Regions from separate parts of the Paenibacillus sp. NRS-1760 genome, predicted to be linked through region 2. Evidence: riboswitches for the same ligand, from Rfam matches in the RefSeq annotation. Region 2 holds a riboswitch; the other holds the start of a gene.
The links. Region 2 has a riboswitch for cyclic di-AMP ahead of ACIFSR_RS26680 (ubiquitin-like domain-containing protein). Riboswitches for the same ligand answer to the same signal wherever they lie in the genome.
Positions count from the first base shown of each region.

Region 1: it holds a riboswitch for cyclic di-AMP, as region 2 does, so the genes downstream of both, ACIFSR_RS12070 (NAD-binding protein) here and ACIFSR_RS26680 (ubiquitin-like domain-containing protein) in region 2, are expected to answer to the same signal.

Region 1 is NZ_JBITPK010000010.1:226,799-230,214, forward strand. Features, by position in the region: gene ACIFSR_RS12065 (hypothetical protein) at 1-290, opposite strand, end outside; cyclic di-AMP (ydaO/yuaA leader) riboswitch at 730-928, shown strand; cyclic di-AMP (ydaO/yuaA leader) riboswitch at 1,020-1,190, shown strand; gene ACIFSR_RS12070 (NAD-binding protein) at 1,309-1,707, shown strand; gene kdpF (K(+)-transporting ATPase subunit F) at 1,831-1,908, shown strand; gene kdpA (potassium-transporting ATPase subunit KdpA) at 1,927-3,416, shown strand, end outside.
Region 2 is NZ_JBITPK010000019.1:63,974-67,389, reverse strand. Features, by position in the region: gene ACIFSR_RS26685 (TatD family hydrolase) at 1-629, shown strand, start outside; cyclic di-AMP (ydaO/yuaA leader) riboswitch at 814-994, shown strand; gene ACIFSR_RS26680 (ubiquitin-like domain-containing protein) at 1,243-2,391, shown strand; gene rnmV (ribonuclease M5) at 2,516-3,064, shown strand; gene rsmA (16S rRNA (adenine(1518)-N(6)/adenine(1519)-N(6))-dimethyltransferase RsmA) at 3,069-3,416, shown strand, end outside.

The sequences.
Region 1 (3,416 bases), on a different contig from region 2:
TTCATCATTGGATCTGTTTGAAAAACAAAAGGTGACGCAAGAGGAAGTGTGCCGATGAACCTTAGCAGCATACTGCTCCATCTGATCCAGTCGCGAGGCTTCTCGGATTTTTTAATAAACAGCTCACTCCAGCCATGACCACCAGCAGTGGAGAGTCTTAGGCAAACACGGTAACCATTCGATTCAAGCATGGAAGCCGGCAGCACAAACATTTGAATTCGTTTAATTTCAAACAAGGCAGCAGGATGATTATCCAAGCTTGGTAAGGGTACTTCAACTGGTGTAGACATCAATGAGATCTCTCCTCGATTTGAATAATTCACCGATAATACTCAGCCATATTGGCTTGCCGTCTATGGTAAACCCGAAATGCAATATTGTAAAACTGTGGTATATCGTGAAAAGGCAGCCATATGCCATATTAAAAGAAATCCATTCGTTATGGCAGCAAAAAGATATTTATTCTTCGAAATACTCGTTTATTCTCTTCCATTCTCGATTATAGAGAAATCTGATTATTCACGCATAAAATCGTTAGAAAGGGAATGAACACTATTTTTGAAAACAAGAGTAAAATTGAGAAATAGTGAGATATCGAGAGATCGAAATGAATGTAAGCGTTGCGAATCGCTCTGCAAGGCTGAAACTGGCTAAATTAGGTAGCAGGCTGCCTTTACAGTATTTATAGCGAGGAGTAATATTCGATACAGGATTTATAAATAAGTTTCGATTTACTGATCGCTGAGTTTCCGTGAAAGCGGAAGCGGGGGAACCAATAATGACGCGATGCGCCTGTTCGATGTGAGAGTCGAACAAACGCAGAGCAGGGGTGAATCTTTGACAGGTGCCATGGATACCGGTCAAAGTAGGGCGACTCTCACCGCCCGAATCCGACAGCTAACCTCGTAAGCGTGGACCGAGAGAGGAATGATGAAGCTTGTGATCGATTAACTTCGACCGCAGAGTGTCATAGACCTCTGTGGTTTTTTGTGCCCAAAAAAGCTTTATTTGCTACAAAATGTAAGAAAACGCTGAGTCCTGCAGCAGCAGGAACGGGGGAACCAACGAACGATTCGTGTGTAATCACGATTTCGCTTCATGGGGTGAATCGCTTGAAAATGATCAAGCGTAGGGCAACTCTCAAGGCCCGAATCCGACAGCTAACCTCGTAAGTGTACTCGAGAGAGGCAACAGCCATCGTGCTTCCCGCGGCTTATTCTGCTGCGGGCAAAGAAGCCGCGGGAAAAGTTCCTCTTATCCCAAGGCTTCTTTTTTGTTGCCTTTTTTACCATATGGAGGAGAATTCGGTTGCAGGAAGAGCATATTATTGTAGCTGGTCTAAACGAGGCCGGCCAATCATTTATACGAACTTTGCAGTTTCATCAATTAAAATTTATCGTTTTGACCAATAGCAAACAGGAACAAAAACAGCTTCGCAAGCAGGGCATCAGCAATGTTTTGTATATCAATACGAATGATCGTCAAAGCTGGAATGTTCCTTCGATGAACATTAGCGAGGTATTTATATTCGAGAGCAGCTTGGCGCTTAGCTGCCGCTTTGTTCAGTGCTGCAGAGCTTGGACCTCAAAGTCCATTTACGTCATCACACAACAATGGAATCCAAGGGCTATTTACAAGGGGCTCGGAGCGGATCATATCGTATTCTCTCATACCGGTGAAGTCGGTTTTCTATTAAGCAACAAATAATGCAGGAGGGGTTTACATGCAGGATTTTTATATGTTCGGGGCGTTGTTAGCTAGCTTCGGTTTATTTTACGGATTTTTAACTTGGTGCTCCAGTGTTATTGAGAAAACAGGGGGCGAGGGCCAATGACTGTCATAGCGATAGTGGCTGTATTTGTTTTCGTTTATCTGATTTATGCGTTAATTCATCCGGAGAAGTTTTAATAGAGGGGGATTTACAAGATGGATATTTTACAATTGCTTATCGTCATTGCCGTTCTTGTATTGTTAGTTAAGCCGCTTGGTACTTACGTCTATCATGTGTTCTCAAATGAACACAATCGGTTAGACAAAGTATTCGGAGGGACGGAGCGATTTATATTTAAGCTTATTGGTCTCAAAAAAAGAGAGGGCATGAGCTGGAAGATATACGCACTCAGCTTTGTTGCAACCAATTTAATTTTAGTTGCTTTCAGCTATTTGATATTGCGGTTCCAAAATGCGCTGCCGTTTAATCCAAATGGCATGGCAGCCATGGAGCCTACACTGACTTTCAATACAGTCATCAGCTTTATTACCAATACGAATCTTCAGCATTACAGCGGGGAGAGTGCCTTATCTTATTTCTCCCAAATGGCGGTCATCATGATGATGATGTTCACGTCAGCGGCGACGGGCTTCTCGGTTGCCATCGCGTTTGTTCGTGGGATTACGAGTAAAGGAACGACGATCGGCAACTTTTTCGAGGATTTTGTAAAAGCACACACAAGAATTTTTCTTCCGATTTCCTTTATTATCACGCTAGTGCTTGTCGCTCTTCAGGTGCCGCAAACGCTTGATCCGACATTCACAATTAAAACGCTAGAGGGAGCCATGCAGCAAATTGCAATTGGTCCTGTAGCTTCGCTTGAATCCATCAAACATTTGGGCACAAACGGCGGCGGTTTTTTTGGAGTGAACTCGGCTCATCCATTTGAAAACCCAAATCCATTAACGAATGTGATTCAAATCTTGTCGATGTGGGCGTTGCCGGCTTCACTGCCTTATGCATTTGGGCTTTTTGCTAAAAACAAAAAGCAGGGCTGGGTTGTATTCTCCGCCATGATGTGTTTGTTTCTAGTGTTTCTAAGCCTTGCTTACACATCGGAGAAAACAGGCAATCCTGCAATGAGCGCACTAGGAATCGACGCTACTCAAGGAAGCATGGAAGGCAAGGAAGTAAGGTTCGGTATCGCGCAATCAGCACTGTTCACAACGGTAACAGCCGCTGCGACAACGGGTACCGTCAACAATATGCATGACACGCTTACACCGCTTGGCGGCTTGGTCCCGCTTGCTGAAATGATGCTTAATGTCGTCTTTGGAGGCAAGGGAGTAGGGCTTATCAATATGCTCATGTACGCCATACTAGCTGTGTTTATATGCGGGCTGATGGTCGGGCGAACGCCAGAGTTTCTGGGACGAAAAGTAGAGCCGCGAGAAATGAAACTGATAGCGATAGCAATTCTAGTTCATCCCTTCATTATATTAGTGCCTACCGCCATTGCTTTTATGACGGATTTGGGTCACGGGGCGATAACGAATCCAGGGTTCCACGGCATTAGCCAGGTGCTTTACGAATATACGTCATCGGCAGCGAATAATGGCTCCGGCTTTGAGGGATTAGGCGACAATACGCCGTTCTGGAATATTAGTACTGGGCTAGTCATGCTGACCGGCCGTTATATTTCGAT
Region 2 (3,416 bases):
TGGCGCTAGCAGAGAAATATGATTTTATATACGCAGCAGTTGGTTGGCATCCAGTTGACAGTATAGATATGCTTCCAGAGGATTTGGAATGGATTGAACGTCTATGCGCGCATGAGAAGGTTGTCGCCATTGGTGAGATTGGACTCGATTATCACTGGGATACTTCTCCAAAAGAGGTACAACAAAGGGTTTTTCGTGAGCAAATTCGTCTTGCTCGTAAGGTGGGCAAGCCAATTGTCATTCATAATCGGGATGCTCATGAGGACATTATTCGTATTCTTCAGGAAGAGAATGCAGCAGAGGTTGGCGGTGTCATGCATTGCTTCTCCGGCAGCTGGGAAACGGCTAAACAATGTCTTGATATGAACTTCTATATATCATTTGGAGGACCCGTTACTTTCAAAAATGCAAGGGTGCCAAAAGAGGTGCTTAAGCAGGTTCCGATCGACCGAATTTTGATCGAAACTGATGCTCCATATTTAACTCCTCACCCGTTCAGAGGGAAGCGAAATGAGTCCTCTTACGTCTCTTTAGTTGCAGAGACAGCAGCCGAATTATTGGGCAAAACGGTAGAAGAAATAGGCGTAATTACGACTGAAAACGGTCGAAGATGTTTTGGTATTGTCTAAAAACGAGAGGAATAATGAGAAATAGAGACCTTTATCGCGTAAAAACTAATTTTTATAGCGATAATCGCTTATTTTTTCCTGCTTTATCCTGCTTTTTCGCTTAAATCGTCTTTTATCGTATCTTTACAATTGACCTCGTATGAAGGTATGATTCATCTCAGAGCAATAAAATTTTGTATTGGATTTCCAGTTTACGCTTAATCTCCATTCGGAGAGCGGGGGAACCATGTACGGTTTTTGAAACCGTATTTTGAATTCTTCAGGGGTGAATTTCGAAGCCATTGCCATGAGCATTGTGTAACGAATAGGGCGACTCTCTTGTCCGAATCCGTCAGCTAACCTCGCAAGCGTTATAGAGAGTGATCAACCTCGTGCATCCATTTTTCTGTATCCCAGTGAATCATTTAACCGGGAAGCCACGAAACAGATCCTCTGTCGACGGCTTCTTTTTATTTTCGAATAATCGGGAATTTGTCGACATAGGGATAAAAGATGGGGGTGGGAGGATCGATAGCAGTACTGGATTGCGTGCTCGCACGCCAATATACTATAGTCGCGTCAGTTGTATCATGCGTAACACTTGGCGGCGGGGCTATGAAGGAGGACCGATGAAGTGGGAATACTCCAGGTTAAGGACACCCATGGGAAACGATCATCCAGCATGTCTTTCGCATTGCGATGGAAGCGTGAAAACTTGCGTTTGATTCTTTTGAGTGCTACTATCTCAATCGCTATGACTTTCATGTTTTTGGTGTTGTTGTACGGAACGGCTGTCAAAAGCGTCTCCGTAGTAGTGAACGGACAAGAAACCATTGTGGAAACGAAGCAATGGGTCCTGCAACGCCTACTGGATGAACAAGCTATCGCAATTGGACCACATGATGAGGTGTCCATACCGCTTAATGCGGCAATAAAGGACGGAGATCGTATAGAGGTGACTCATGCGATACCGGTAATTGTGAAGGCTGATGGCAAGACCTCTACTGTATATACGACAGAGAGAACAGTGCAGGCAGCGATCGAGGAATTACATATTCCAGTTCGTGGTCAAGATAAAGTAATACCTCCGCTTCATACCGTTTTGGACAACGAAATGACTGTAACCGTCGTTCGCGTAGATAAGAAGGTAGCTGAGACAGAGCGTGCAATGCCATTCTCTATTGTGAAGAAGAACGATCCAACGCTGGAAGCGGGCAAGCAGAAGCTTGTTCAACCCGGCAAGGAAGGTCTGATCGTAGAGAGTATCGAGAAGCAGTACGAGGATGGAATTCTTATATCGAAGAAGATGGTCAGCAAGGTGGTTGAAACCGCTGCGGTTAATCAGGTTGTCGCCATCGGAACGAAGAAGGAAGAGCCTAAAGTATCTGTGCTCTCGAACAAGAGCCCGAGCTTTACTTCGCTTACGAAGAGCGGTGTAACGTTTAAGGCTAGAAAAGTACTTAAAAATGTCACGTTGACTGCTTATTCTGCAGACCTCTCTTCAACAGGAAAAGATGAAAGCCATCCGGAATACGGGATTACATCATCAGGCACTCGGGTGCAAGAGGGTCGGACGATAGCTGTTGATCCGAAGGTAATTCCCATCGGTTGGTGGGTTTATATTGAAGGAATCGGTTTCCGCCGCGCTGAGGATAAAGGAAGTGCGGTTAAAGGCAACAAAATCGACGTATACTTTGATAGTACAAAGATTGCGAACAAATTCGGCAGGAAAAAAGGCATCACCGTATATGTGCTGGGGCCGAATAAACCAACTGCAAGCTAATTGTGCGGTTACCATCATCTTATCGCAATAATCAATTAAATATGCCATCATAAGGAGAGGCACTGCCTCTTCTTTTTGCATGTCTAAGGGTCTAATACAGTTTATGTAGAAGGGGATGATCTTGGTGATCAAAGAGATCATTGTCGTTGAAGGCAAAGACGATACCGTTGCAATAAAAAGGGCGGTAGATGCAGATACCATAGAGACGAATGGTTCCGCTATCGGTGAGGATGTATTGAAGAGGATTGTGCTGGCCAATGAGCGTCGCGGCGTTATTATATTCACTGACCCTGATCATGCAGGAGAACGCATTCGCAAAATTGTTGCACGTCATGCGCCAGGATGCAAGCATGCTTTTTTGCCGCAGGAGAAGGCTTTGTACAAAGGGGACATCGGCATCGAAAATGCGAGTCCTGAAGCTATTCGTGCGGCGCTCTCTGAGCTCCGTACAGAATCGGCAGATGAAGCGGGAGAAATTAGCTGGGAAGACTTAATGGATGCAGGTCTGATTGTACATCCTGATGCGTCTAATCGTCGCTTGGTTATAGGCAAGCTGCTCGGAATTGGTTATGCGAATGGCAAGCAGTTCTATAAGCGCTGTACAAGCTTTCGGATTTCCAAAGCAGAGTTTACGGAAGCTTTCCGTCAAATGGAAAAGGAACTGGAGGGATAGCTGAATGAGTCAAGAGCATAGTGAGCTTAGCAAGGAAACGGTAAAGCCATCCGCGATAGAGGTGGCTACGCCCAAACGCACCAAAGAAATCATTGCGAAATACGGTTTTTCCTTCAAAAAGAGTTTGGGACAAAACTTTCTGATCGATCAAAATATATTAAATAACATCGTAGCGTCAGCTGAGCTTGATGAAACGAAGGGCGCGCTTGAAATCGGCCCCGGTATTGGCGCGCTCACACAGCGGCTTGCCAAAGCGGCTGGTAAGGTGACGGCTGTCGAAATCGACAATAGGCTCATTCCGATTTTGAAGGATGTGCTGGAGGGCGAGGAGCATACAACCGTCATTCATGGC